DNA from 3 places in the Paenarthrobacter sp. YJN-5 genome. Region 2 is predicted to be linked to each of the others. Evidence: predicted binding sites of a transcription regulator. Region 2 holds the regulator's gene; each other region holds the start of a gene.
What was found. Region 2 encodes HrcA, which represses chaperone genes, less so after heat shock. Its sites were predicted from a motif close to TTNGCACTCGNNNNNNNCGAGTGCNAA; they were not measured.
Positions count from the first base shown of each region.

Region 1: the regulator HrcA is predicted to act here: its motif matches at 7,793-7,819, upstream of groES (co-chaperone GroES).
Region 3: the regulator HrcA is predicted to act here: its motif matches at 8,788-8,814, upstream of HMI59_RS15645 (Hsp20/alpha crystallin family protein).

Region 1 covers NZ_CP053544.1:1,358,661-1,368,537, forward strand. Annotated here, with positions in the region: gene tsaE (tRNA (adenosine(37)-N6)-threonylcarbamoyltransferase complex ATPase subunit type 1 TsaE) at 1-154, shown strand, start outside; gene tsaB (tRNA (adenosine(37)-N6)-threonylcarbamoyltransferase complex dimerization subunit type 1 TsaB) at 154-825, shown strand; gene rimI (ribosomal protein S18-alanine N-acetyltransferase) at 825-1,328, shown strand; gene tsaD (tRNA (adenosine(37)-N6)-threonylcarbamoyltransferase complex transferase subunit TsaD) at 1,325-2,476, shown strand; gene HMI59_RS06460 (glutamate--cysteine ligase) at 2,519-3,670, opposite strand; gene HMI59_RS06465 (GTP-binding protein) at 3,831-4,961, shown strand; gene ykgO (type B 50S ribosomal protein L36) at 4,987-5,109, shown strand; gene HMI59_RS06475 (shikimate 5-dehydrogenase) at 5,189-6,007, shown strand; gene HMI59_RS06480 (SAM-dependent methyltransferase) at 6,049-7,281, opposite strand; gene HMI59_RS06485 (hypothetical protein) at 7,349-7,768, shown strand; gene groES (co-chaperone GroES) at 7,967-8,263, shown strand; gene groL (chaperonin GroEL) at 8,351-9,877, shown strand, end outside.
Region 2 covers NZ_CP053544.1:2,230,207-2,239,489, forward strand. Annotated here, with positions in the region: gene lepA (translation elongation factor 4) at 1-1,168, shown strand, start outside; gene hemW (radical SAM family heme chaperone HemW) at 1,169-2,398, shown strand; gene HMI59_RS10640 (DUF4870 domain-containing protein) at 2,440-2,853, opposite strand; gene HMI59_RS10645 (DUF3097 domain-containing protein) at 2,967-3,818, opposite strand; gene hrcA (heat-inducible transcriptional repressor HrcA) at 4,035-5,042, shown strand; gene dnaJ (molecular chaperone DnaJ) at 5,092-6,219, shown strand; gene HMI59_RS10660 (16S rRNA (uracil(1498)-N(3))-methyltransferase) at 6,222-6,998, shown strand; gene HMI59_RS10665 (GerMN domain-containing protein) at 7,035-7,904, opposite strand; gene HMI59_RS10670 (PhoH family protein) at 8,329-9,283, shown strand, end outside.
Region 3 covers NZ_CP053544.1:3,346,499-3,356,375, forward strand. Annotated here, with positions in the region: gene purH (bifunctional phosphoribosylaminoimidazolecarboxamide formyltransferase/IMP cyclohydrolase) at 1-1,073, opposite strand, end outside; gene HMI59_RS15605 (N-acetylglucosamine kinase) at 1,214-2,161, shown strand; gene murQ (N-acetylmuramic acid 6-phosphate etherase) at 2,136-3,086, shown strand; gene HMI59_RS15615 (MFS transporter) at 3,124-4,476, shown strand; gene purN (phosphoribosylglycinamide formyltransferase) at 4,492-5,067, opposite strand; gene HMI59_RS15625 (hypothetical protein) at 5,079-5,528, shown strand; gene HMI59_RS15630 (DUF6350 family protein) at 5,559-6,890, opposite strand; gene HMI59_RS15635 (hypothetical protein) at 7,226-7,603, opposite strand; gene HMI59_RS15640 (J domain-containing protein) at 7,600-8,040, opposite strand; gene HMI59_RS15645 (Hsp20/alpha crystallin family protein) at 8,278-8,703, opposite strand; gene HMI59_RS15650 (MerR family transcriptional regulator) at 8,848-9,291, shown strand; gene HMI59_RS15655 (hypothetical protein) at 9,415-9,877, shown strand, end outside.

The DNA of each region.
Region 1 (9,877 bases), 870 kb from region 2:
GACGGAAACCGACACTCACCGGCAGGACGACGTCCTTGACTTCGATACCGAGGAGGACGACGAGCCACGCACCATCGTTTTCCGCGGCTACGGTCCCCGCTGGGCGGAAGTACCGGACGTCCTGGAAACCGCGCTGACAGGGGGAAACAACTGATGCTGATCCTGGCCATAGACACTTCCGCCGTCGCCAGCGCCGCACTCATTTCCGATGAAGCCTTGGAAACCGTGGTGGATTCCTTCGTCACCGAGGACACCCGCAGCCATGCGGAAGTCCTGGCGCCCGGGATCGGGCAGCTCCTGGCACGCGCCGGCATCACGGGTGCGGACATCGATGCCATCGTCACCGGCGTCGGCCCCGGTCCCTTCACGGGCCTGCGCTCCGGCATCGCGACGGCCCGCACACTATCTTTCGTCTGGAACAAGCCGCTGTACGGGCAGATGAGCTTGGACGCCATCGCCTTGGAGGTGGCCGGATCCACGTCCGCCGTGCCGGAATTCCTGGTGGCCACGGATGCCCGGCGCAAAGAGGTTTACTGGGCGCACTACACCCTGGCTGACGGCCAACTTCCCCACCTGGTGGACGGTCCCCATGTGGGCTTCGCGGCCCAACTGCCGGACCTTCCCGTGTTCGGCGCCGGAGCCGGCTTGTACTCTGAGGTCCTGGACGCCAACGAAGACTTCGCTGCGACGCAGCCGGACGCCGCTTCCTTGGGACAGTTCGCCTTGGCGAAGCTCGCCGCGGGGGAGACCCTGCTGGATTCGACACCCCTTTACCTGCGCGAGTCCGATGCCCAGGTGCCTGGACCCCGGAAGCGGGCCTTGTGATGAAGCTGTCTCCCAACCTCGAACGGGCCGGCATCTCCCTCCGGGACATGACAGACGCCGACGTGCCCGCAGTGGAGGCCCTGGAACGCAGGCTGTTTCCGATCGATGCCTGGCCGCTGCAGATGTTCTTCGATGAGCTGTCCCAGCCCGAAACACGCCGTTATGTGGTGGCAGAGTCCGCAGGCGAAATCATCGCCTACGCGGGGTTGATGTGCATTGAGCCCATCGCGGACATCCAGACGATCGCCGTCGTGCCTGAATGCGAAGGCAAGGGCATCGGCTCAGCGATCCTCACCGAACTCATCGACGAAGCGCGGCGCCGCAAAGCCGCTGATGTATTGCTGGAGGTCCGTACAGACAACCCGCGGGCGCAACAGCTGTACCGCCGCTTCGGTTTCGAACAGATCCATATCCGCCCGCGCTACTACCGGGATGGCACCGATGCCTTGATCATGCGGCTGCCACTGAATGTTGCCGGGTCCACAGAAGGAGCAGAGGCGTGAGCGCCGTACTTCCCAACGCCGCATCCCCCAAGGAACCACTGGTCCTGGGCATCGAGTCCTCCTGCGACGAGACCGGCGTCGGCATTGTGCGGGGGACGACGCTGCTGACCAATACGGTCTCCTCTTCCATGGACGAACATGTCCGCTTCGGCGGAGTCATTCCGGAAATCGCCTCGCGGGCGCACCTGGACGCCTTCGTCCCGACGCTGCAGGAATCGCTGCAGGAAGCGGGAGTGACCCTGGAGGACATCGACGCGATTGCCGTCACGTCCGGGCCCGGCCTGGCCGGAGCCCTCATGGTGGGCGTCTGCGCGGCCAAGGCGCTCGCAGTAGCCACCGGCAAGCCGCTTTACGCGATCAACCACTTGGTGGCGCATGTGGGCGTCGGCCTTCTGGATGCACAGCACGACGCCGGTGCTGCCGCAGGCCTGGGTGCTGCCGGCCTGGGTGCCGCCGGGCAACTGCCGGAGAACCTGGGTGCCCTCCTGGTCTCTGGAGGACACACGGAGATCCTCCGGATCCGGAGCATCACCGATGACGTTGAACTCCTGGGATCCACGATCGATGACGCCGCGGGGGAGGCTTACGACAAGGTTGCCCGCATTCTGGGCCTGGGGTATCCGGGTGGTCCGGCCATCGACAAGCTGGCACGCCAAGGGAACCCGAAAGCCATCCGCTTCCCGCGCGGCCTGACCCAGCCCAAGTACATGGGCACTGCCGAGGAAAAAGGTCCGCACCGCTATGACTGGTCGTTCAGCGGCCTCAAAACGGCTGTGGCGCGCTGCGTGGAGCAATTCGAAGCCCGCGGTGAAGAGGTTCCCGTGGCGGACATCGCGGCGGCTTTCCAGGAGGCTGTTGTGGACGTTATTACGTCCAAAGCTGTTCTGGCCTGCAAGGAGCATGGCATCACCGACCTCTTGCTGGGAGGCGGCGTCGCAGCCAACTCCCGGCTCCGCGAACTGACCGGGCAGCGGTGTGCTTCGGCAGGGATCAAGCTGCACGTCCCGCCGCTGAACCTGTGCACGGACAACGGTGCCATGGTTGCTGCCCTCGGGGCTCAGCTCATCATGGGAGGGATAGCCCCCAGCGGGGTGGCGTTTGCGCCGGATTCCTCCATGCCCGTCACCACGGTGTCGGTCCCGGCCTGAGCCCGACCTAACCGGCCTGACCTCGCCCCAACCGGTGCGGGATCAGGCGTCGGGGCCTTTGCGCATCTGCTGGACGAGGTCCATCACCACGGCCTGCAGATCGCCATTGTGTTCGGCGGCCACACGGCGCTGGCGCTGGTAGCTGGCACCCCGCTCAATGATCTTGGCAACGTCGGCGAGTTCCTCCGAGCAGCCCAGCTCGGCGGCAATGGGCTCAAGCCGCGCCAGGGTTTCGGTGAGGTGCTCGGTGACGAGTTTCTCGTTGCCCTCGGCGTCCAGGATGATGATGGCTTCCATGCCATACCGGGCTGCACGCCACTTGTTCTCCTGCACGTGCCACGGCGGCATGGTGGGAATAGTGCCCCCTGCGTCCAGGATTCCGGAAAATTCGTGAACCAGGCACTGCGTCAGGGCCGCGATGGCACCGACTTCCTCCAGTGTTGCCAGGCCATCGCAAATGCGCATCTCGATAGTTCCGAGCGCTGCCACCGGCCTGATGTCCCAGCGGATCTCCGAAATGGCGTCGATGACACCAGTGGTGAACATGTCCTGCACATAGGACTCGTAGGCCTCCCAGGACTGGAACTGGAAAGGCAACCCTGCGGTGGGCAACTGCTGGAACATCAGGGCCCGCTGGGACGCGTACCCTGTTTCTTCGCCGGACCAGTAGGGGCTGGAGGCCGAAAGGGCCTGGAAGTGCGGGAAGTAGTTGACCAGTCCATCAAGAATCGGAAGGACCTTGTCCCGGCGGTCGATGCCGACGTGGACATGGACGCCATAGATCACCATCTGGCGTCCCCACCACTGGGTACGCTCGATCAACTTGGCGTAGCGCTCCTTGTCCGTCACCGGTTGGAGGAGGGGAGGGCTGAAGGGGTGGCTTCCGGCGCAGAAAACCTCAACGCCCATGGAATCCGTGACCTCGCGGACCGCTGCCAGCGAACGGCTGAGGTCTTCTTTGGCTTCTTTGACCGTGTTGCAGACGCCTGTAACCAGTTCGACTGTGTTGAGGAGCAGTTCCCGCTTGATATGGGGGTGCTCGTCGTCCTCGTTGAGGTCCGGATGATTGGCGGCAACGCCCTTGAGGACGTCGTTCGCGACCGAGACGAGTTCTCCTGTGCGTGCGCTGACGAGCCCCAGCTCCCATTCCACACCCAGCGTCGATTGCCTGGATGGCGCAAACTCTATATGCACGTAGTCCCCTCGTTGTTTTGTCATTCGGCCGGACGCCGCCCCGCTGCGGGGCCGCCAGCGGTCGGATCAAGTCTAGTGCAGCCCAAGGCGCCGGACGGGCGAAGGGTAATGTCTTTCCGCTTCTTGCTATTGAGAACAGTTCTCAATTACTCTGGCTTTCATGCACACCACCGTCCTTAGCTCACTAGACACCCATTGCCGCGACTCTGCTGCTGCCCGGCTTGGCCGCACCCACGGCCACTCGGCGGTAGTCCTCCACGACCTCCTGGACGGGTCGCTCGTGCTGCGGAGGGTTTACCGGGACGGCCAACTCTTTGAGCGGGAAACCACGGTTCTTGAGCACGGCTGCCTCAGCTGCACCGGCCGCCTGGATGTAGTCCCTACTGCGGAGCGGCTCGCTTCCTGCGGCTTCGACCAAGTAGTCCTGGGACTCCCGCCGGGAGTAGCAGCTGCCATGGCGGCAGCCGAACTGAAGCAGGCCCTGGATGGTCGCATAGTCATCGACAACGCGGTGCTGGGAGTCGACCCCGCGGAGCTCGAGGACCACATGTGGGACCGGCACACCCTGTATGAATCCGGCTTCACCGCAATGCCCGAAGACGACCGGACCAGCGGCGAGTTCCTCATCGGAGAATTGGGCCACGTGGACTCCGTCATGCTGTTTCCGGGCCTCAGTGCCGGGCTGAGCGCTGAAACGCGGATTGACAGCGCGCACTGGCGGGCCGGCACGGAACTCCTTGGGCAGCTGGCGCCGCATGCCGCCGTCATTGGCTCCGCTGATAAGTTCACGCCGGGATGCTACGACCGCGTCGAGGCAATCGCCCGGACCAGGCCCGGCGTGGTTCGCCGTCCACCGGACGATGCCACGGGGACGTTCAGTACCGTCCTCCACGCTCTGTCCAAGCCACTCCATCCGGGCCGTTTTCGTGAAGCCCTGCCGCAGCTGGCCGCCGGCACCCACTGGATGCGGGGCCGCCTTTGGATTGCCTCGGCCGCCAACATCCGGATCGCAGTTCAGGGGATAGGCCCTCGCGTCTGGCTTGAAAGCACAGGACCTTGGTCGGTCGAGGCGGCCGCGCAGGCAAAGCCGGACACCGGCGTCGACATAGTCCTTGACGGGCACGCCCACCATGGCGACCGCGGAACCGTGCTGGCCCTTACCGGACGGTCGGAAGACGTGAACGCACAGGAAATCAGGCAGCTGTTGGATGGCTGCCAGCTGACCGAGGCGGAGATGGAGGCCCAGCCCGCGGCGTGGGATGACCCGTTTGAGCTCAGCAAAGCCCTCTAGCCCTACAACACAAAGGAGAACATCAATGAAAGTCCGCAACTCGCTCCGTGCCTTGAAGAAGATTCCCGGAGCCCAGATCGTGCGGCGGCGCGGACGCACCTTCGTGATCAACAAGCAGAACCCGCGTATGAAGGCCCGGCAAGGCTAGCCGGGATCACGGGGCGGGTCGGCGTTCATAAATATGACTTAGTGGTCCGCCCGCCCTGTCCGGGCTGTTTAATGGACGCATGCCCATCCTCAACAAAGACATGTCCCTGTGCATCTCGCTGGCCGCGCGACCCAGCAACATCGGGACCAGGTTCCATAACTATCTCTATGACCAGTTGGGCCTGAACTTCGTTTACAAAGCCTTTGCCCCCGCCGACATCACCATGGCGGTCGCGGGCATCCGCGGACTTCCCATCCGTGGCGCCGCAGTCTCCATGCCCTACAAGGAGCAGGTCATTGACCTGGTGGACGTCATGGACCCCTCAGCGAAGGCCATCGACTCCGTCAACACGATCGTGAACAATGACGGCGTCCTCACCGCCTACAACACCGACTACATTGCCATCGCGCGGCTCCTGAAGGACCACGAGGTGCCGACCAGCCACTCAGTATTGCTCCGGGGCGCGGGCGGGATGGCCAAAGCTGTGGCCGCCGCCCTCCGTGACGCCGGGTTCACCGACGTGACCATCGTGGCGCGCAACGAAACCACGGGCAGGGCGCTCGCAGGGCTGTATGGCTTTACGTGGCAGGACGACGCGAACGGCTCCACAGCGGACCTCATCATCAACGTCACGCCGCTGGGCATGGCCGGTGCCGACGAGACTGCCCAGTCCTTCGGCGACGCCACCATTGCAGCGGCGAAGGTGGTGTTCGACGTCGTCGCCTTGCCGTCTGAGACTCCGCTGATCGCTGCGGCGCGCCAGGCCGGCAAGCCCGTCATCACGGGAGCGGAAGTGATTGCCATCCAGGCGGAAGAGCAGTTCGTTCTGTACACGGGCGTCCGTCCCACTCCCGAACAGGTCCGCGAAGCGTCGGAGTTTTCGCGGCGCCAAGCCTAAGGTCGGGCCCCGGGGCCCGACCGCCAGCGCCCGGGCCTGTGTCAGGCGCTGACCGGCTCCACGACGACGGCCACCCTCTCCTCCCCGATCCGGGTGAGGACCAGGGTGGCTGTCTTGGGTTTTCCGGCTTTCCCGGCAGGTTTGCCCGGCAGGAGTTGTTTGCGGAGCTCTTCCGGCGTGACCGCTGTTCCGCGCTTCTTGATGTCCAGTACGCCGATTCCGTTCGCTTTTACCCAGGCCTTGAGGGCTTTGACGTTGTATGGCATGACGTCCAGCACCCGGTAGGCGCGGGCGAAGGGCGTGTCGCGCAGCTCCGGCGCGCAGATGTAGGCAATGTGCTCATCCACCAAGTGGCCGTTCAGCATTCCTGCCACATCGGCCACCAGCCCCGCCCGGATCACTGCGCCGTCGGGCTCGTACAGGAATCCCTCCACGGGCCCGACGGCGGCTGCCGGACCGCCGTCGATATCCTCACCGCTGGTGACCTCCGCAGCGCCCTGGGGGCCGATCACCAGGGCCGCCCGGCGGACACCGGGCCGCGCCACTGCGTTGAACCACAGCGTCACCTCGGTGACGTCGCCCCCTACGGACACCCACTGCGCTTCGCAGCCTGCGGGAACTGATTCGTGGGGCATGCCCGGACCCATCTTGACGCCGACGGCGCGTCCCGTGGCGGCAAGGCCTTCCACGAAAGACAACGGCGGAGAGAAGGCTTCCGGGTCCCAGATCCGCTTGGTTCCGGAGGTGGACGTGGTGCGCCGTGCCGGATCAAGCCACACCCCGTCCACGCCGTTCAGGTCAACGGACGTGGCATCGGAATGAAGGACCTTGGCGTGGGGGAACGGCATGAGGTTGATAGTGGCGCACGCGGCTGTGGTCTCGTCCATTTCAACGGCGGTGACGTTGATGTCCATGGAGGCCATTGCCATGGAATCGGCGCCCAAACCACAACCCAGGTCAGCTACGTGCGAAATCCCGGCCCTGGCGAAACGTTCGGCGTGACGTGCCGCAACGTTGAGCCTGGTGGCTTGTTCCAGGCCGGCCTGGGTGAAAAGCATTTGCCGGGCGAACTCACCGAACTTTGCCTCCGCACGGGTCCTGAGGCGGGATTGGGTAAGGACCGCGGCGACCAGCTCTGCCGGGTGTCCGGCCTTGCGCAGTTCCTGGTTCACTGCCATGGCGTCGGCCTCTTTGTAGGGCCCTAACGAGGCGAGAAGCTCCCATCCTTCGGTAGTCAGCAACGGCGCGAGGTGGTCCTGGGGAGCGTGGGGCATGCCATCCAGCCTAACGTTTATGACCTGCAGCCGGGACCGGCCAGGTCATCCGGATAGGGTTGTTTTCATGGAAGACACCGCAACCCCGCAGCCCTCCGACACCAACAATCCGGACGACCACAGTTCCGCCCGTTCCGGAGCCGAAGAGCATAGCCCCGGCCGGTCGCTTTCTACTTACGCCCGCCCGGCGTTGATCGCCGGCGTCGTTATCGCCGTCGTCTGCGTGGCGCTGTTGATCGTTATTTTCGCCTTGGATGCCTTCAATGCAGCTGCCTATTCCGTCTCCGGAAAGAACATTGGCGACGCGACGGACGAGGCCCGCGATATCCGCGAACTCCACAGCGGCGCCCGTGCAGGGGGAATCATCGGTTTGGTGATCTCCGGCGTCGTAGCTGTCGGCGCCGGCGTCGTGCTCTACCTGAACCGCGGAACAGCGGGCGGCAACGACTACGATGACTACGATCTCGAGGACCTCCGGGAGCAGTAATCCGGGTTCACCCATGACGAAATGCTGGCACTCACCTTGACCGAGTGCTAACGCCTTACATAGAGTCTTGTTAGCACTCTCCCCGTGAGGGTGCTAACCACTACCGCCAGGTACGCTGCCGGCACCGCGACGACGGTTGCACGCCTCGGCACCCTTGTTCTTAGTCCATGAATCAGCTCATGAAAAGGAGAGATCCGAGTGTCGGTCTCGATTAAGCCTCTTGAGGATCGTATTGTTGTTCGCCCGCTCGAAGCAGAGCAGACCACGGCTTCCGGCCTGGTCATTCCGGACTCCGCACAGGAGAAGCCGCAGGAAGGCGAAGTTGTTGCAATCGGCCCCGGCCGCTTCGATGACAACGGCAACCGCGTGCCGGTTGACGTAGCTGTTGGCGACGTCGTTATCTACTCCAAGTACGGTGGAACCGAAGTCAAGACCGGTGGCAACGAGTACCTCGTTCTGTCCGCCCGCGACGTCCTCGCGATCGTCGTAAAGTAACTTCCTGGGAATCCCGCGCTGCAGGCCCGCTTGGAATATCTTCCAGCCGCCTGCGGTGCGGGTTTTCCGTTCTGAAAGGACACAACCATGGCAAAGCAGCTTGCGTTTAATGACGCTGCCCGCCGGTCCCTCGAGGCCGGTATCGACAAGCTCGCCAACACCGTCAAGGTGACGCTTGGCCCCCGCGGCCGCAACGTCGTCCTGGACAAGAAGTGGGGCGCCCCCACGATCACCAACGACGGCGTGACGATCGCCCGCGAAGTTGAGCTGGACGACCCCTACGAGAACCTTGGCGCACAGCTTGCCAAGGAAGTCGCCACCAAGACCAACGATGTTGCCGGTGACGGTACCACCACCGCCACCGTGCTTGCACAGGCCCTGGTCAAGGAAGGCCTGCGCAACGTTGCAGCCGGCGCCGCACCGGGCGAAATCAAGCGCGGCATCGAGGTTTCCGTCGAGGCCGTTGCCGCCCGCCTGCTGGAGAACGCCCGCGAAGTCGAAGGCACCCAGGTTGCCAACGTCGCTGCCATCTCCGCGCAGAGCGAAGAGGTTGGCGAACTGCTGGCGGAGGCCTTCGGCAAGGTGGGCAAGGATGGTGTCATCACCATCGAAGAGTCTTCCACTACCCAGACCGAACTCGTCCTCACCGAAGGCATGCAGTTCGACAAGGGCTACCTTTCCCCGTACTTCGTCACCGACGCAGAACGCCAGGAAGCCGTCCTCGAAGACGCCCTGATCCTGATCAACCAGGGCAAGATCTCCTCGCTGCAGGAATTCCTGCCGCTGCTGGAGAAGGCGCTGCAGGCCTCCAAGCCGCTCTTCATCATCGCCGAGGACATCGAGGGCGAAGCCCTGTCCACGCTGATCGTCAACCGCATCCGCGGCACGCTCAACGTTGTTGCCGTCAAGGCTCCCGGCTTCGGCGACCGCCGCAAGGCCATGCTGCAGGACATCGCCACCCTCACCGGTGCGCAGGTTGTTTCCCCGGACCTGGGCCTGAGCCTGGACACCGTTGGCCTGGAGGTGCTGGGTACGGCCCGCCGTATCACCGTCACCAAGGACCACACCACCATTGTTGACGGCGCCGGAACCGAGCAGGACGTTGCGGACCGCGTTGCCCAGCTCCGTGCTGAGCTCGCCCGCACCGACTCCGACTGGGACCGCGAGAAGCTGCAGGAACGCCTGGCCAAGCTGGCCGGCGGCATCGGCGTCATCAAGGTTGGCGCTGCTACCGAAGTCGAGCTCAAGGAAAAGAAGCACCGCATCGAGGACGCTGTTTCCTCTACGCGTGCCGCCCTTGAAGAAGGCATCGTTTCCGGCGGTGGCTCGGCCCTCATCCACGCTCTCAAGGCCCTGGACGAGGACCCGGCCGTCAAGGCACTCGAAGGCGACGCCGCCGCTGCGGTTGGCATCGTCCGACGTGCACTGACCCAGCCGCTGCGCTGGATTGCCCAGAATGCAGGCTTTGACGGCTACGTTGTGGTTGCCAAGGTTTCCGAGCTCGAGGCGAACCACGGCTTCAACGCCAAGTCCGGCGAGTACGAGGACCTGACGGCTGCCGGCATCATCGACCCCGTCAAGGTCACCCGCTCCGCCCTCCGCAACGCCGCTTCG
Region 2 (9,283 bases):
CAAGCTCCACCCCCGCGAACGCATCCAGATGATGTCGACCCGTGCAACCCACGAACTCCTCGAAATCGGCGTGAGCTCTCCTGAGCCCACCCCGTCGAAGGGCCTGGGCGTAGGCGAGGTGGGATACCTCATCACCGGCGTGAAGGATGTCCGCCAGTCCAAGGTTGGCGATACTGTCACCAACCAGGCCAAACCGGCCTCGGAATCGCTCAGCGGGTACGCCGATGCGAAGCCGATGGTCTTCTCCGGCCTCTACCCCTTGGACGGCACGGACTACCCGGTACTCCGCGACGCCTTGGAAAAGCTCATGCTCAATGACGCCGCCCTGGTCTACGAGCCTGAAACGTCAGCTGCGCTGGGCTTCGGTTTCCGCGTCGGCTTCCTCGGTTTGCTGCACCTCGAGATCACCCGCGAGCGTTTGGAACGCGAGTACAACCTCGACCTCATCTCTACTGCTCCCAACGTGGAGTACGAGGTCACCTTGGAAGACAAGCGGGTTGTCCATGTCACCAACCCCAGCGAGTACCCCACAGGCAAGATCGCCGAGGTCCGCGAACCGATGGTCTCCGCTACCGTCCTGGCGCCCAACGAGTTCGTCGGCGCCATCATGGAGCTGTGCCAGAGCCGCCGCGGCCAGATGAAGGGCATGGACTACCTGTCCGAGGACCGTGTCGAACTCCGTTACTGGATCCCGCTGGCCGAGATCGTGTTCGACTTCTTCGATCTCCTGAAGTCCAAGACGCGCGGGTACGCCTCGCTGGACTGGAAGGCCGACGGCGAGCAAGTGGCCGACCTCGTCAAGGTCGACATCCTGCTTCAAGGTGAACAAGTGGACGCGTTCAGTGCCATCACGCACCGCGACAAGGCCTATTCCTATGGTGTGATGATGACCGGGAAGCTCCGCGAGCTCATTCCCCGGCAGCAGTTCGAGGTGCCCATCCAGGCTGCCATTGGCTCCCGCATCATCGCCCGCGAGAGCATCCGGGCCATCCGCAAGGACGTTCTTGCCAAGTGCTACGGCGGTGACATCACCCGTAAGCGCAAACTGCTGGAAAAGCAGAAGGAAGGCAAGAAGCGCATGAAGATGGTGGGTCGCGTCGAGGTGCCGCAGGAAGCCTTCATCGCTGCCCTCACCACTGACGAGTCGAAGGACAAGGCAAAGAAGTAAATGCCAAGCGTCCTGCCTTTGGGCGACCCGGCACCTGCTGACGGCTTGCTGCCGTCGCAGGTGCTCGCCGACGTCGGGCGCCGGAAGTTCGGCTTGTACGTCCACATACCGTTCTGCGCGGTGCGGTGCGGCTACTGCGATTTCAACACCTACACCGCCACTGAGCTGGGCGGGGGAGCCTCACAAGCTGCCTACTCAGGTACCGCAGCGTCGGAGGTCGACTTCGCCGCAAAAGTGCTTGAGGATTCAGGCCTGCCGCGGCGTCCCATGAGTACCGTTTTCTTTGGCGGTGGCACGCCCACGCTGCTGCCGGCCGAAGACCTCGCGGAGATACTGCGGACCGCAGTGGGGCATTGGGGACTGGAAGACGGCGCTGAGGTCACCACGGAGGCCAACCCGGATTCGGTAACCCGTGAGTCGCTGCAGGTCCTCAAGGACGCCGGCTTCACCCGTGTCTCCTTTGGCATGCAGTCGGCAGTCCCGCACGTCCTCAAGGTACTGGACCGGACCCACACGCCCAGCCGTGTCCCCCAAGTTGTTCAGTGGGCCCGGGAAGCAGGGCTGGCCGTCAGCCTGGACCTGATTTACGGGACGCCGGGGGAGTCCATGGCCGACTGGCGGGCGTCGTTGGAGACCGCGCTCTCCTACGAGCCCGACCACATCAGCGCCTACGCCTTGATCGTGGAGGAGGGGACCAAGCTTGCCGCCCAGATCCGCCGTGGCGAGGTGCCCGGCATCGACGACGACGACCACGCGGCCAAGTATGAACTTGCCGACCAGCTGATCTCGCAAGCCGGCCTGGGCTGGTATGAGGTCAGCAACTGGGCCAGGACACCTGAGCAGGCCTGCCGCCACAACCTGGCATATTGGCGCGGCGACGACTGGTGGGGTATCGGCCCCGGAGCGCATTCCCATGTGGGTGGCGTCCGGTGGTGGAACGTCAAGCACCCCGCTGCCTATGCTTCCCGCCTGGTGGCCGGCGAATCTCCGGCTGCGGGCAGGGAAACGCTCGACGCCGGAACACGGGATGTGGAGCGGATCATGCTGGAGGCGCGGCTTGTGTCAGGCCTGGCCATAGATGGCTTGGACAAGGACGGCAGGCGTGCTGTGGCGGGTTTGATAGCCGATGGCCTGGCCGAACCTGCTGCGGCCTTCCAAGGTCGCTTGGTGCTGACCCTTAAGGGACGCTTGTTGGCCGATGCGGTAGTGCGGCGCATCCTGCCGGACTGACCTCCGGAAAGATCGGCCCTGCGGAAAGATCGGCGTCGCCGCTACTTGATCCAGCGAAGGTTGAAGCGGTAGCGGTGCGGCTGGCCGTGGTTCACGCGGATGCCGGCGGAGACGGAGAAGCACGTGAGTGCCACCCAGATTGCCGTGGCGATGACGGCAAAGATGTTCCCTACAACCGGTAGCAGCACGAGGATGTTCGCTACGGCCGCTGCAATGGTGGGCGGCAGCGTGAAGTTGAGCGCTTCCTTGGATTCCTGCGCTGTAAAGGGACCCCTGTCGCGGAAAATCAAGTAGATCAGCAGCGAGGGCAGGCACCCGAGGATTCCACCGAAGTGCGCCAGGGTTGCCCACTGGCGGTCTTCGCTGGCTGTGAGAGGGAGTGCGTTTGCAGGCGCGCCATGGTACTGGGGCTGACCTGCGGCCCTGCCCGGTTCTTCTGGGGCGTTCTCTGACACGTTGGTTCCCTTTGCTTTAAAAATGCTGCGGTGTTGCTGTCCCAGAATATAGGGTCCGGGGCTGTTCCGGGACCAACCCGCCGCCCGCCGCCGTCGGACGCCCAGCGCTGGAGTCAGGCCGCGGTGAGGAAGTCGATGACTTCCTCCACGCGGCCCAGGAGGGATGCTTCAAGGTCGGCGTAGGTGCGGACCGCGCCCAAAAGGCGCTGCCAGCCGAGTCCGATGTCCTCTGCAGTCTCGTGCGGCCAGCCAAAAGCGCGCAGGATCCCCGTCTTCCAGTCCGTACCGCGGGGAACATCGGGCCATTGGGCGATGCCAAGGACCTTGGGCCGGATCGCCTGCCAGACATCCACGTAGGGGTGTCCCACGATCAGGACGTTACCGGCAGCGCCCGGCAAAGTCATCGCTTCGGCGGCGATCCGCGATTCCTTGGAGCCGGCTACGAGGTGGTCCACGAGGATTCCCAGCTTGCGCCCCGGGCCGGGGTTGAAGGCTGCTATCGCGGCTTTGAGGTCATCCACCCCGTGCAGGGGCTCGACGACGATGCCCTCCACGCGGAGGTCGTCACCCCATACTTTTTCCACGAGTTCCGCATCGTGCTTGCCCTCCACCCAGATACGGCTCGCTTTGGCCACCTGGGCGCGTTGGCCACTGACGCGCACGGAACCCGAGGCTGTCCGTGTGGGGGAGGCTGCAGTGGCGGGTGCCTTGGGCGCGGGAGGCAGGAGCCGGATGGGCTGACCTTCCAGCAGGAAGCCGAAGCCCAGCTGGAAGGACTTGGTTTTTCCGCGCCGGTCTTCGAGGGCTACGATGTGCATCCCGCCGGACTTTTCCACGCGGGTGACCGCACCCACCCAACCGGATTGGGCATCCTCCAGCACCATCCCGCGTTGCACGGGTACCTCCGGTAGCCGGCGTTGGGCAGGAGCGGTCAGGTCCTGTGGACCCCAGGTGTCATAAGCCAAGGAATGACCTAACTCTTCGGGCTTGGACGGCTGCCGGGCCGCAGTCGCCGCCGGGCCTGCCATGGATGTCTGCGCGGGCGGTTTCAATGCTAGCAACGCGGTGGCCCATACTAGACTTGTTAGCACTTGGGCATGTCGAGTGCTAAGCAAAAGGGTCAGCTGAAGGTCCCTCGTGCATCAGTGCATGGGCCGGATGGTCTGTCAGGAGGTGTTGGAATGAGTGAGCCACGCAAACTCGAAGTTCTGCGTGCCATTGTTGAGGACTACGTACATTCGCGGGAGCCTGTTGGTTCCAAGGCCCTGGTAGAACGCCACCACCTGGGCGTATCCAGTGCGACCATCCGCAACGACATGGCGGTGCTTGAAGAAGAGGGGCTGATCGCAGCACCACACACCAGCGCCGGCCGTATTCCGACGGACAAGGGCTACCGCCTGTTCGTGGACCGGATCTCCCAGGTTAAGCCCCTGTCGGCCGCTGAGCGTCGTGCCATCCACTCCCTGCTTGAGGGTCCGGATGATATTGACGACATCCTTGAGCGGACCGTCAGGCTCCTGTCGCAGCTGACCAACCAGGTCGCCGTCGTGCAGTATCCGCACTCCAAGCGCGCCGTGGTGCGCCATGTGGAGTTTGTTCTCCTCGGGCCAAAGCAAGTGCTCGTGGTGCTGATTGCCGACACTGGAAGCGTTGGGCAGAAGGTCATCGATGCCGGTGCCGACGTTGCCAACGAGGCCCTCATGGCGCTGCGTTCACGCTTCCTGGGCAGCATCGCAGGCACGCAGATGGACCTCCTTCCACAGGTCTTGCCGTCCGTGGTGGCGTTGTGCCCGCCGGAGCTGCGGGGACTCGCCCAGATGCTGGCCAACGGACTCCAGGCCCTCAGCGATACCAGCAAGGAAGAGCGGATCCTGATGGCCGGCACGGCCAACCTCGCCCGTTCCAACGTGGACTTCCCCCTGAGCATAGGACCCGTGCTGGAGGCCCTTGAGGAACAAGTTGTCATGCTCCGGTTGTTGTCGGACATGGGGGATGATCCGCGCGGCGTGACGGTGAGCATCGGCCGGGAAAATCCCTACGACGGCCTGGCCGAGGCCTCCGTGGTGGCTACCGGCTACGGTTCCGGCGCCAAGGTTGGAATCCTCGGTCCCACCCGTATGGACTACCCCACCACCATGGCGGCAGTCCGCGCCGTAGCGCGCTACCTTTCCCGAATTCTCGGCGGCTGAAACCGGCCGTCACCAAAGACCGCAGTACAACAAGGAAGAGATACCGACTTTGAGCAGCCACTATGACGTTTTGGGAGTCTCGCCGGAAGCCACCGGGGAAGAGATCAAAAAGGCGTACCGCAAGTTGGCGCGCAAGCTCCACCCGGATGTGAATCCGGGGGAGGATGTCGCCGAACGCTTCAAGGCCGTGACCCACGCTTACGAAGTCCTGTCAGACCCGCAAAAACGCAGGGTGTACGACGCCACGGGCAATGAAAACGGAACGGACAACGGATTCGGCGGCGGCTATTCCGGGCAAGGCTTTGCCTTCCAGGACATTTTCGACACCTTCTTCGGCGGGGGCGGGGGTCACGGAGGTCCCGCGTCCCGCGTGCGTCGTGGCCAGGACGCCCTCATCAGCGTGCGCATTGATCTCAAGGACGCCGTGTTCGGCGTCAACAAGAAGCTCGAAGTGGACACGGCTGTTGTGTGCCCCACCTGTGACGGCAGCTGCTGCCGTCCGGGTACCCACCCCGAACGTTGTGACATTTGTGGCGGCAGTGGCCAGGTCCAGCGCGCTGTGCGCTCCATTCTGGGCCAGGTCATGACCACCGCGCCCTGCGGATCCTGTGAAGGATTCGGCACCATCATCAAGGATCCCTGCAACGAGTGCAGTGGCCAGGGCAGGATCCGCAGCCGCCGGTCCCTCACCATCAAAGTACCCGCCGGTGTGGCCACGGGGACCCGTATCCAGCTGTCCGGCCAGGGCGAGGCAGGCCCCGCCGGTGGTCCGGCAGGCGACCTGTACGTGGAGATCCGCGTCAACAGCGATTCCACCTATATCCGCGAAGGGGACGATCTCCACGCCACGCTAAGTGTACCCATGACTGCAGCCGCCCTGGGCACGGAGTTGACCCTGGAGACCTTCGACGGTCCGCAGGAGATCGATGTGAAGGCCGGTACGCAGTCCGGCGAGATCATCACCCTGCGCGGGCTCGGCGTGACGCATCTTCGCGGTTACGGCCGCGGCGACCTCAAAGTGCACCTGCACGTGGAGACGCCAACCAAGCTGGACGCCGCCCAGGAAGACCTGCTCCGTCAACTCGCCAAACTCCGCGGAGAACAGTTCACGGACGGGAAGCTCGTTGCCAGCGGCGGGATGTTCGCAAAGCTGCGGGACAAGCTCGGTAACCTGTAGCGGTGAGCAACCCCGTATTCTTCGCCCCCACCGGCAGCCTTGACGGATTGGTGTCCGGGTCCGTCTTTGTCCTGGAGGGCCCGGAGGCGCGGCACGCCGTGACAGTGAAGCGTCTGTCCGCAGGCGAACCGGTGGATATTTCCGATGGTGCGGGCGCCAGGCTGACGGGTAGGGTCTCCGAGGCAGGGCAAGGCTTGCTGTCCGTGGTTGCGGAAGAAGTAGCCTTTGAGGAACGTCCCGCTGTCCGGTTGGTGCTCGTGCAGGCGCTGGCCAAAGGAGACCGCGACGAACTCGCCATCGAAACGGCTACCGAGCTCGGCATTGATGCTGTGATCCCCTGGCAGGCGGAGCGCTCCATTGTGCGGTGGAAGGGCGATCGCGCCGCGAAAGCGCACGCAAAGTGGCAGTCCGTAGTGACCGCAGCAGCGAAACAAGCACGCCGGGCCTGGATTCCTGAGGTCAGGAACCTGGTGGACACAACAGCCTTGGCCAAAGCGGCAGCCGCGGCGGACCTGGCGGTGATCCTCCACGAGGATGCCAAGAACTCCCTGCGTTCGGTGATTGAGGAGGCCGGGATCCTCGCGGACAGCGGCCCGGACGCCGCGGGGGAAGTCCTCCTGATCGTCGGTCCAGAGGGTGGGATGGCTCCCCGTGAGGTGACCAGGCTCAGCGATGCCGGCGCGGTGACGGCGCTTTTGGGCCACCACGTCTTGCGATCGTCAACGGCCGGACCGGCCGCCGTCGTTCTGTTGAGCGATATCCTGGGCCGCTGGCGCTAGCGGGCGGCGGACCGGCCCAACCACCCGGGCCACGTCTTACTCGACCTTGAAGAGACGGGTGTCCAAGGTGGTCTCGTCTGCGCGGCCTGATTCATCCACCTGGACAACCCGGAGTTCATACTTGCCGGGCTTCAGCGTGGCCCCGAAAGAGAACACCCCGTATTGTCCGGGATCTCCGGTTGGCTTCGCCTGGCCGGTAAGCTTGCTGATCCGCGTTCCGGAGCCGTTGTCCTGGAGGATCTGCCAGTTCACGGGCTTTGAACTGTCGGTGCTGCGCCCGTTGAACTTCACCGCACCCGCGGGCACCGAGGCATCTTCCTGAGGATCGATGATCCACAGCGGCGCCACCAGTGATGCATCACGTGCCATGGGCTGGCCCAGCTTCACCTGCCCGAACGCCATGAAGTCCGTGTGCCCGTCCACCAGGATGACTACCTGGATCTGCTGGCCCGAGTTGATCAGGCCCGAGGAGGACGCCGCCGCCGACGCCGTGTAGACCAGCTGCTGTACGGCTCTTTGGGCCATCCCGGCGTCGAGGTTGGCGTTGAACGCATCCCGGGAGATGTCCACTGTGATGACGTTCTTGCCGGAGATGGAAGTGGCCAGGCTTCCGGGATCCTGCCATGGCGTGAAGAAGTCGTGGTCCAAGGGCTTCTGCGCCATCATGATCCGAAGCGCCGTGGTCACCGGGTTCTCATCGCCGGAGATGTCCCTGAACTCTCGGTACAGGTAGACGTTGTCCTTGCTGCGCCCGATCCAATAGACGGGAATTTTGGTCGAAGCCTGGGTTGTCTCAAGGGGGGCATTGCTCGCGGGAGCGTCCTGGACGCTGATGGGAGGCCCCGAGGTGGCAGGGGTGTTGCCGCCGTTGGCTATGCAGCCCGTCAGCAATAGGACAGCAAGCATCGCAGGCGCCGCTACTGCGGATTTTCTCCGCCGCTGCGCGCCTTGCTGGTTGTTTGCCGGCTTGGTGATGGGGGTTCCTTGCCTCGCGGCCGACGTTTCCGGGCGGCCGGTAGTGCGTACAGTGTTGTTCCTGTTTCTTCCTGCTTTGTCAGCTTGGCACATGTACGACGGCGTCCTGCCGGCTTTTGGGGGTAGCGGAGCAACTGCAACAGGATTGATATCGGCCCGATGCCGAGTTGAGACAAATTCGTAACGGCCTTGATTCGATGCTGTGAAAGCCCCCACGGAAAGGGGCCGGGCTGCGGTCTGCTGGCGTAGGATTGGAGGCATTCCCGCAGGCGGGCATCCGTGAGGATGGGCGCACCACGGACATATGGATAATGACTGAACCAACCGGAGGAGATCAGGCCGTACGGCCAGCACTATGAGTGAGTCCCTGAATGGGCGGTTGCGGACCGGAAACGGAAACGCCGCGGCCACCGAGTTCCCGCACACGCTACCGGGCACGCGCACGGAAATCGTCACGTTCGACAACTCCGATCAAATGATTCACTCGCTGGGCAGCCATGACGAGGCCTTGCGCTACATCGAGGATCAGTTTCCCGACGTCAATTTCCACGTTCGTGGCAACGAACTGTCCATGTCCGGGCCTTCGACTGTCATTCCGCGGATCATGCGGCTCCTGGAGGAAGTCCGGGGGCTGGTGGCCAAAGGAACAGTGGTCACTCCGGATGTGCTGCAGCAGCTGGTTTCCCTCCTGCGGTCCCAGTCCGTGCAGAACCCCGTGGACGTGCTGACGCACAACATCCTTTCCAGCAGGGGCAGGACCATCCGGCCCAAGACCCTGAACCAGAAGAACTATGTTGACGCCATCGACGGGAACACGGTGATTTTCGGCATCGGTCCTGCCGGCACCGGCAAGACGTATTTGGCAATGGCGAAAGCCGTGCAAGCGCTCCAGAACAAGGAAGTCAGCAGGATCATCCTGACCCGGCCGGCGGTGGAAGCGGGGGAGCGGCTTGGCTTCCTGCCCGGAACCCTGAGTGACAAGATCGATCCCTATCTTCGGCCGTTGTATGACGCCTTGCACGACATGATGGACCCTGAATCGATTCCGCGGCTCATGGCGGCGGGGACCATTGAAGTTGCCCCGCTCGCCTACATGCGTGGCCGCACCCTGAACGATGCCTTCATCATTTTGGACGAGGCACAAAACACCACGCCCGAGCAGATGAAGATGTTCCTCACCAGGCTTGGGTTCGGCTCGAAGATGGTTGTCACCGGCGATGTGACCCAGATCGATTTGCCGTTCGGTGCCACCTCCGGACTGCGCATTGTCCGGGAAATCCTCACGGGGATCGACGACGTCAATTTCTCGA
Region 3 (9,877 bases), 1.1 Mb from region 2:
ATCTCCACGGCTTCCGGTTCGAAGTCCGGAGCGATGACAACCTCGGTAAAGATGTCCGCGACCGTGCGGGCCATGCCTGCAGTGACGGTGCGGTTCGCTGCGATGACGCCACCGAAAGCGGATACGGGATCGCAGGCGTGGGCCTTGGCGTGGGCGTCGGCGATCGGGTCTGCAGCATCAGCGGAGCCAACTGCAACACCGCACGGGTTGGCGTGCTTGATGATCGCTACGGCGGGCTCAGCGAAGTCGAAAGCAGCGCGCAGGGCGGCATCGGCGTCGACGAAGTTGTTGTAGCTCATGGCCTTGCCGTGGAGCTGGTCAGCCTGGGCGATGCCGGCCGGCGCGGCCTTGTCCACATAGAGGGCAGCCTGCTGGTGCGGGTTTTCGCCGTAGCGGAGGACCTCGGAACGCTCCAAGGCCAGGCCTGCGTAGGCGGGCCAGTCAATGACGCCGTCTCCGTCTTCGTCCAGGAACTGGCTGGCAGTCCAGGAAGCAACAGCGTTGTCGTAGCTCGCAGTGTGGGCGAAGGCCTTCGCCGCCAGGCGGCGGCGCGTCTTGAGGTCGAATCCACCGTGTGCGGCGGCGTCAACAACGGCACCGTAGAAGTTGGGGTCCGTGACGATGGCGACGGCGGCGTGGTTCTTTGCGGCCGAGCGCACCATGGCCGGGCCTCCGATGTCGATCTGCTCAACAACGTCGTCCTGTGCGGCGCCGGACTTCACGGTCTCGACGAACGGGTACAGGTTCACCACCACGAGGTCGAAGGTCTCGATTTCCATGGAGGTGAGTGTTTCCATGTGCGCCGGGACGCGGCGGTCGGCGAGGATGCCGCCGTGCACGCGCGGGTGCAGGGTCTTGACGCGTCCGTCCAGCATTTCCGGGGAGCCGGTGACTTCTTCGACTTCCTTCACCGGAATGCCGGCTGCGGCGATCTTCTTGGCCGTGGAGCCGGTGGACACGATCGCGACGCCGGCTGCGTGCAGGCCCTTTGCGAGCTCCTCCAGTCCCGTCTTGTCGTAAACCGAGATCAGTGCACGGCGGATGGGAACACGGTCAAGCTGCGTCAAGCTCACAAAAGTCTCCGTCTTAGGTCGCGTAGATAGCGCGGGTGGTGTCGCGTTGAGTGGGGATAGGGGCAGTTTATCGTGTTTCGATGGCGGCCTCATTTTGCGTCTCCGGCCCCACAAGGAGTGGCGCATCATAGGGTTGACCCATGGATGCCACGGACGTCGTTCTTGTTGCCGACATAGGGAAGAGCCGCTGCCGCGTTGAGCTTCGCTCGGGTGATGAATTGTTGGGCGCGGCAGACCAGCACGGATTCCCCGGAGTACACGTGGAGAACGGTCCCACCTTGGCGTTCGACCTCGTCTTGGAGACCACCACCCTGCTCCCGCCCGGCCTGCCCGTCAGCACCCTCACCGGCGTCGGAACTGCCGTGGCCGGCGTCGAGGCTTCGGAGGCAAAGTCCCGGGAGCTGGCCACCATGTTGTCGCGGCATTTCGGTGTTCCTGCGGCCGTTCTCTCCGATGCCACTGCCGCCCATCTGGGCGCGTTGCAGGGCGGACCGGGCACCACGCTGATCGTGGGAACGGGTGCGGTGGCATTCCGCTTCGATGAGGCGGGCGTCCTGCACCGGGCCGACGGTTGGGGCCCGTACCTCGGCGACTTCGGCAGCGGACGCTGGATCGGCCAGCAAGGACTCCAGGCCGTTTTGTTGGCGTTCGACGGCGGCCCCGCCACTTCCCTCTCGGCGGCAGCGGGGGCACTCGTTGAGTCCCCGACCATGCTGCCCGCCTGGTTGGCCGAAATGGATAACCCTTACCGGGCGATGGCCCGTTTCGCGCCCTTGGTGCTGCACGCAGCGGAGGCGGGTGACGCCGTCGCACACGGCATTGTCAGCGAGGCGTGCCGGGGCCTGACCCGCACCGTGCTCCTGGCCGCCAGCGGCGATCCGAGCGGGACGCCACGCGTCGCAATCCTTGGCGGCGTGGCCAACTCGGAGTTCTTCGAGGGACTCTTGCAGAAGTCCCTGGCTTCGGCTGGGATTGAAGTGGTGGCCCCGCTCGGGGACGGCCTGGACGGCGCCGCCCTCGCAGCGCAGCGCCGCGGGCTCCTCCAGGAAAGGTACATCCACCGTGACGGAACAAACTGGCCCGACTGACGCTGACAAACTCGCAGGTCTCCGCACCGAACTCGCCGGACTGCAAACCGAGGCTGCGACGGACAGTCTCAAAGACCTGGACATCCTGGGCACCGACGAACTCGTCGCTGCCATGCTCGCCCACAGCTCCGGGGTGCACGCCGCCGTTTCCGAGGCGGGTCCCGCGATTGTGCAAACCGTCGACGCCGTTGCGGAGCGGCTCCAGCGCGGGGGGCGCCTTTTGTACGTGGGCGCCGGGACCGCGGGGCGCCTGGGCGTGCTGGACGCCAGCGAGTGCCCGCCGACGTTCGGCACCCCGCCGGGACTCGTCGTCGGGCTTATCGCAGGAGGCCCTGAGGCGATCCGGAAACCCGTGGAGTACGCCGAGGACAACGCCACCGCTGGCGCGCGGGACCTGCACCATATCAACGTGACGGAAGCGGACGCCGTCGTGGGTATTACCGCCTCCGGGAGGACGCCCTACGTGATCGGTGCGTTGGAGGAGGCGCGGAAAAGGGGTGCCTTCACGGCGTCGCTCGCCTGCAACAAAGGCTCGGCGGTGAGTCATCTGGCCGACGTGGCGATCGAGGTGCCGGTGGGGCCGGAGTTCATTGCGGGTTCCACCAGGCTCAATTCCGGGACGGCCCAGAAGCTGGTCCTGAACATGATCAGCACCTTGGTCATGGTGAAACTCGGCAAGACCTACGGGAACCTGATGGTCGACCTGCGCGCGACCAACGAGAAGCTGCAGGCCCGCTCGCAGCGGACCGTGCAGCACGCCACCGGTGTCTCAGCCTCGGAAGCTGCGGCGGCGTTGGACTCGGTTGGGGGTTCGGTGAAGGCCGCGATTCTGGTGTTGCTGACCGGGATGGATCCTGCCGATGCAAAGCCCGCGCTGGAGGAAGCCGGCGGTTTCCTGCGGAGGGCCATCGAAACCCGAAAGTAATGGTGCTGAGGGCCTAAAGTTGCATGCAGGAGGCCTCATGAATACGTACACGACCGTGCCCAGCGGCGAACAAGTGGTGCAGGAACTGCCTTGGCGGTGGAAGGTCCAGGGCAAGATCTTCCTCATTGGCGGCCTCGGCTTCATGTTCGACGCCTGGGATGTGACGCTCAACGGCATCCTCATTCCCCTGCTGTCCAAACATTGGTCCCTGCAACCGGCCGACGCCGCGTGGATCGGCACGTCGAACCTGATCGGCATGGCCGTGGGCGCGTTCGCGTGGGGCACCATTGCGGACACGATCGGGCGGAAGAAGGCCTTCACTGCCACGCTCCTGATCTTCAGCCTCTTCACGGTGCTGGGTGCCTTGGCGCCGGACATCGTGTGGTTCTGCATTTTCCGGTTCATGGCCGGTTTCGGCCTGGGCGGCTGCATCCCGGTGGACTATGCCTTGGTAGGGGAATTCACACCCCGAAAACAGCGGGGCAAAGTCCTCACTGCCATGGACGGTTGGTGGCCCGTGGGCGCGGCCCTGTGCGGATTCGTCTCCGCCGGCCTGGTGGCGGCCTTTGCCGACTGGCGGCTGACGATGGTCATCATGGTGATCCCTGCCCTGTTGGTGTTCTGGGTGCGGCGGTCCGTTCCCGAATCGCCCCTGTTCCTGATCAGGAAGGGTCGTCGCGTTGAAGCGGCTGCGGTGATCGACGGCCTCGTGGAAGCAACCGGTGCCACGCCGCGTGCCTATAGCTTGCCCGAACCAAAGGATGCGCCGCGGCTCTCCCCCGGCAGCGCGTGGCTCCAACTCCGAAACATCTGGGCGTTCAATTGGAAGGTCACTACGGCTGCGTGGGCGTTGTTCTTCTCCGTGCTGCTGGTCTATTACCTGTCCCTCACGTGGATGCCGCGAATCCTCATCGGCGCCGGGTTCGAGGAGTACAAAGCCTTCGTAACCACGGCGGGGATGGCCGCCGTCGGGCTTTTGGGCGTTATTGTCGCGGCGCTCCTGGTGGAGCGTGTGGGCCGCAAGTGGATCCTGGCCATCACTGGTCCGTTGTCCGCCGTGACGCTGGTGATCGTGGCGTTCGTGGTGGACGTGCCCTCGGCCGCGGTGGCCTGGCTGCTGGTGTTCGGGTTCATGGTCCAGGTGGCCATTCCCGTCCTGTACGCCTACGTGTCCGAGCTGTATCCCACTGAACTCCGTGGGTCCGGCTTCGGCTGGGCGTCGACGTTCTCCCGGATCGGCGCCGGCTTCGGCCCGCTCGTGTTTGCCTCCTACTTCTGGCCGGAGTTCGGCTTGGCGACGTCCTTCGCCCTCGCCGGCGGGCTTGTCCTGCTGTCCGTGTTGTGGATGGCATTCTTCGCCCCGGAGACGAAGCAGCGCGAGCTGTCGTAGGACTCCCTTCTTTCCCTAGTTGGGGGAAGGGGCGGCGGCCAGGTCTGCCAGGGTCTGCACCAGGAGGCGGCGTTCCACTACCTTGATGCGTTCGTGCAGGGTTTCCTCGGTGTCGTCCGGCTGGATCACCACGGCCTCCTGCGCAATGATCGGGCCCGTATCCACCCCGGCGTCGGCCCAGTGCACGGTGCAGCCGGTGACCTTCACGCCGTAAGCCATGGCGTCGCGGACCCCGTGGGCGCCCGGGAAGGACGGCAGCAGCGCTGGGTGGGTGTTGACGTATTTGCCGTCGAAGGCGTCGATGAAGTCGGCACTCACAATGCGCATGAAGCCCGACGACACCACGACGTCCGGCTTGTAGGAAAGGACCTTGTCGCGCAGCGCAGTGTCCCACTCCTCCCGGGTTTCGAAGGAGTTGAAGTTCACTACGAACGTCTCGATCCCGGCCTCGTCGGAGCGTTCCACGCCGTATGTGTCAGGGCGGTCCGCGCCGACGGCAGCGATCTCCACATCCAGTTCACCTGACTTCACGGCGTCGATGACAGCCTGGAGGTTGGAGCCAGTACCGGACACGAGGACAACAATGCGCATTGCACTAGCTTATGGGCGGCTCGCGTAGGCTGGAAAACATGAATCCCGACGTCGGTCCCCGGCCGAGCCCGCAGCCGGGCACCGAGGCGCAAAAATCCGCTCTTGGCGTGACGCAGATCCTGTTCCGGGCGTTCCTGTTGTCGACTTTGGGATCGTTCTTCGTGTTTTCGCTGAACGTCAATTATGTGTGGCTCAGTGCCATCCTGACCCTCGCCGGCATTGTCCTGGGGATCGTCGTCCTGGTCCGTGCCGTGAAGTACAAGCATTCCAAGTTGGTGTTGTTCGGGACGATTTCCGGATTGGTTGTCTCGGCGATCATGTGCCTGCTGATCCTGACTACTGCCCTGTTCTTCAAGCAGGTCACAACGTACCAGGACTGCACGCGGTCGGCGCTGACGGAGACCGCGAAGTCGCAGTGCTTGTCCGAGTTGGAAAAGTCGATGCCGGGCGCGTTGCGCTAGCCTCCTTCCGCTGAGCGGACGCCGGGCGGCTTAGGCGTGTTCGTCGTCGAGCGCTGGTTCGTCCAGGTTCGCTTCGCGCAGCTTCTGGCTGCGTTCCAGCCACGGCCCCACTGCGTAACCGATCACGACGCCGATACCCACCTCGGCTGCCACCCAGACTGCCGTCCACAGCGGGTTGGGGCCGATTTCCGTGAGCCGGCCAATCCCGGCCGAGCCGCGGGCGATCCACGCCAGCGCACCGCTGAGCGCGCCCGCCACAACGCCGATGAACGCACCAAGGAAAAGGGTTGAAGCGGCCGCCGTGAACCACCGGGCTTTGATCTTGATGGACAGCCACTCGTCAAAGTGGTTCTCGCCCTCACGGAGGAACCACCAGCCGGCCAGGATGCCGGCCACCACGGGGAGGGCGAGGGCCATGCCGCCGAGGTCGAGCTGGCCCGCGGGAAGCGCGCCAAAAATGGGTACAGCAGGCAGGGGTCCGACTGCGGATCCCAAAGGTCCGGCGGTGGAGCCCACGCCGAGCGAGAAACCCGCGCCGGAGGACCACGCGAGAGTGAAGATCACCAGGTTCGGCAGGAACCCGAGCTGCGCAATGGTCAATACGGCGCCGCCCAGGGCACCGGCTTTCAGTCCTTCGTAGACGGCGATGATGTCCGTCCAGTGCCACACGATGTCTACCGCCAGGAGCAGGGCTGCCAGGGAGACTGCGGCCATGGTGGCGACGAATCCGGCCTTCAACGCAGAGCCGACGTACGAACCTGCCCAGCGTGAATGCTGGCTGGTCTTGGCCAGCCACGCGACGGCGTCGACGCCGATGAGGCGGCTCCACGAACCCGCCTCACGCCGGGCCCCGAGCACCATGCCCAGGCCGAAGGAAATCAACGGGATGGTCATCGCCAACCACAGGTTAATGACCACGTCCGGGGTGCGGCACACGAAGCCCGTCGCGGTCCCGAAGGCGGCATAAACCACGGACGCGCCAAGGAACGCCTGCCAGAGCTGGTCGGTATAGGAGGCGCGGGCAAGCCTGCGGCCGGCACGCCATGCCAGAAGAAAAGGAATGAGCGTCAGGCCGAGCGGGATCAGGGACAGCATTCCCGAACCCGGCTGGGCCGCGGTCCCGAGGTTCACCTGCGCCAGATGAAGGGGCACTCCGTGGATCAGGAGCCAGGCTTGCCCGGCCAGGCGAGCCAAAGCATCGACGTTCCGGTTTTGGAATCCATCCGTGGCCCACACTCCCACCAGGGGAAGCACCACAACGATGGCCGAGAGGATGGCTGCCTGCCCCGCTTCCAGACCACCCTGCAGCCAAAGGGGCATCGGGAGGCCACGGTTTCCGGTCTGATCAGCGCGCAGTTTCATCGTGATCTATCGTGCCACGGGGCTCCCCGCTCCCCCGGCAGGCACTCGGCGGGACCCCCATTTTCCGTGCAATTTGGGCGTTAGGGCCGTAAAATTGGAGATGGCGTCACAGACTTCAGAAGGCCCGGAAAGTCGAAGCCGGGAACTAGGAGCGGCCAATGAATAAGTGTCACAACTAATAACAGAACGTCGTACTAGCAGCTGGTGCAACCACCTACGGATACTCTCCAGGTTGCACCAGCCTTCTTTTTGCCTTTTGGGGCGTCGCGAGGGGTGAGCTCTCGGCACTTAGACGCACGGTAAGTGCCGGGATCTCACCCTTGGGCGGGTCTGGCTCACGGCTGGGGCCCGTAGATGAACTCCTTCGCGTGGTTCACGGCCTTCTTGAACGCATCGTTTCGCAGGGACACCTGCTCCCGTGAAGCGCCGGCAACGGGCTCAACGAACGTGGTAGGCCCGGGGCGGAGGATCCAAATGTCCCCGGAGGGCGGCAGATAGAAGACTCCGAAGGAGCGGTGCTGGGGGTCCTCCGTCCAGATCGGGACCACCGCCACCGCAGCTCCAGTGTCCACGTTGATCCACTGCGCGCGAGGCATGGGCTGCTCGTGGACCTCGGGGTCCAGGAATGGTGCGGTTCCCTTCCCCCAGCGTTGCTCGAAGCGCTCGTAGAACGCTGGGATCAGGTGGCTATCGTACGAACGCCAAGCACTCATGTACGTCTCCTTGGTGTTGGGTGGCCGCGAAGGGGTGACCATCGGGTGGGTCCGAAGATCAGGGGCTCACTGCGGTCGGGGCCGCTTCCAGACGGAGCACGCCTGAAGTCCTCCCCCGCAGCATGTGGTTCCGTTGCCGCCGTCGTGCGGTGGATGCGGACGTTGACGGGTGTCCCGGCGCCGATTCGGGGCGACCCGGAACGGGTGCGGTCGTACTCGGCTCTCCGCACCGGGTCAGACAGCACGACGAACGCCTGCATAATCGCGTGCAAGCGGTGGAGGTTGGAAGCTTCGGAGGCCCCGCCGTCGTGGTCCGCCTGCCGAGTGTCCGGGTGGTGCCGGCGCAGCAACGAACGGTAGGCGCGGGTGATCTCGCGGGCCGATGCTGTCGGCTCGACACCGAGGATCGCGTAGTAGTCAGGCTGGCTGTTCCCCAAGGCCGGTTCCCGTGAAGTTGCTGTGGACTGGGCGATGGCCCCCGGGCGAACTTCGCAGTTCGGACGGGGGCCATCCTTTCGGGAGGCAACGTCGGGGGCCGTGTTTCCGCTGCGCAACAAGCGCTATGGCGTGGCGCGAAGCCTGCGCCCATTTTTCCGATGCGGCCGGTCTGATGCTCCCGCTTGCGCGCTCCGTCGGTGGCCACCCCCGGGGAGGCCCCGGCGGAGCGGGTTCGATTATGCGTTGATCTCTTGGCGCTGTTGTCCGTTGGCCGAGATCTCGATGCGCCGCGGCTTAGCCTTCTCGGCGACCGGGATACGGAGCGTCAGGACGCCGGCGTCGTAGCTGGCCTTGACGCCGTCGGTGTCCAGGGTGTCACCGAGAATGAGCTGCCGGCTGAAGACGCCTTGGGGGCGTTCAGCCGCGAGCATCTCGGTATCCTCGCCGGCGAGTGACTTTCGTTCGGCCTTGACGGTCAGGACGTTGCGTTCGACGTCCAGCTCAATCGACTCGGGGCTTACACCAGGCAGGTCGAGAGCGACGATGAATTCTTCACCCTCTTGCCATGCATCCATCGGCATGCCGGCCGGGCGTGCTGTTGTGCCAAAAACCTGTTGTGCGAGCCTGTCGAATTCGCGGAACGGGTCAGTGCGCATCAGCATTGTGGTTCTCACTCCTTCAAATCTTGATGCGATTCTGTTGTGGTTCCAACCTTCCAGATCTGTGGTGGTTGGTATAGATTTTTTATAGCACTCGCATGAGAGTGGTGCAAGTGGTTTCTCAAGAGATTTTTTGGAGTGAACTTGATGGCTGGTTTACAGGGGCCTTCCAAGGAGTACGACGGCGGTGGGCCGGGTGCCGGGGGCACTTCGGGCGGGGGTTCCGCACCGGACGGCGCGCCGGGTTCGCGGGACGACCAAGGTGTCTATGCCATCTCCGTAGCGGCCCAGCTGGTGGGCACAGGGCATCAGAACCTGCGGCTGTATGAGCGCAAGGGCCTTCTCACGCCGGAAAGGACCGACGGCGGCACCCGGCGCTACAGCGAACGGAACCTGAAGACGCTGCGGCGGATCGGGGCGCTCCTTGATGAGGGACTGAACCTGGCCGGCGTGAAGCTGGTGCTGGAACTCGAGGAAGAGAACCGCGGATTGGTGGAAGACAACCGTGGGCTCTCGGAAGACAACCGCGAGCTGCGTGCTGACAACAAAGGGCTGCGGGCGGATCTAAAGAAGGCGCGCGGCGGGGACTAAATGCGCTGGAGTTCAGTCAATACCACAAAAGAATAAACTCTCCGGGGTGTCATAAATATGCCGGGATGTTGGGGCTTCGTGTCTAAAAACCCTGGAAACGTTGTGCTCTGTCATAGTTATGCCATGACAACTCCAGAGCTCCCGGGGGACGGCGCTCAGCATCCCTCGCCCCACCCTTATCAACCGCCCTATCAGCAGGCCGGTAATGCCCCTGCATATACAATGCCGGCGCCGCCTGTTGCACCAAAAAAGCAACTCAATGTTCTTGGACTGATCGCACTCATAACCGCAGTGCTGGGATTCATCTTTGCGTGTGTTCCTGGCGCTCTTATAATCGGCTGGGTCCTGCTTCCCATCGCCTTCATCCTGGCTATCGTCTCCCTTTTCCTCAAAGACAAAGCCAAATGGATGGGAATCGCGGCCCTCATCACCTCCGTTGTGGGCACCATCGTAGGGTTCATCGTCTTCACCGCGGTGGTCGCTACCTCCTTTGACAACGCCTTCGGCAGCGGAGATACCACTGTGGTGGCGCCTTCCAACGAGGCGGGAGCCACCACAGGCGCTCAAACCAACACAAACGCCGGTG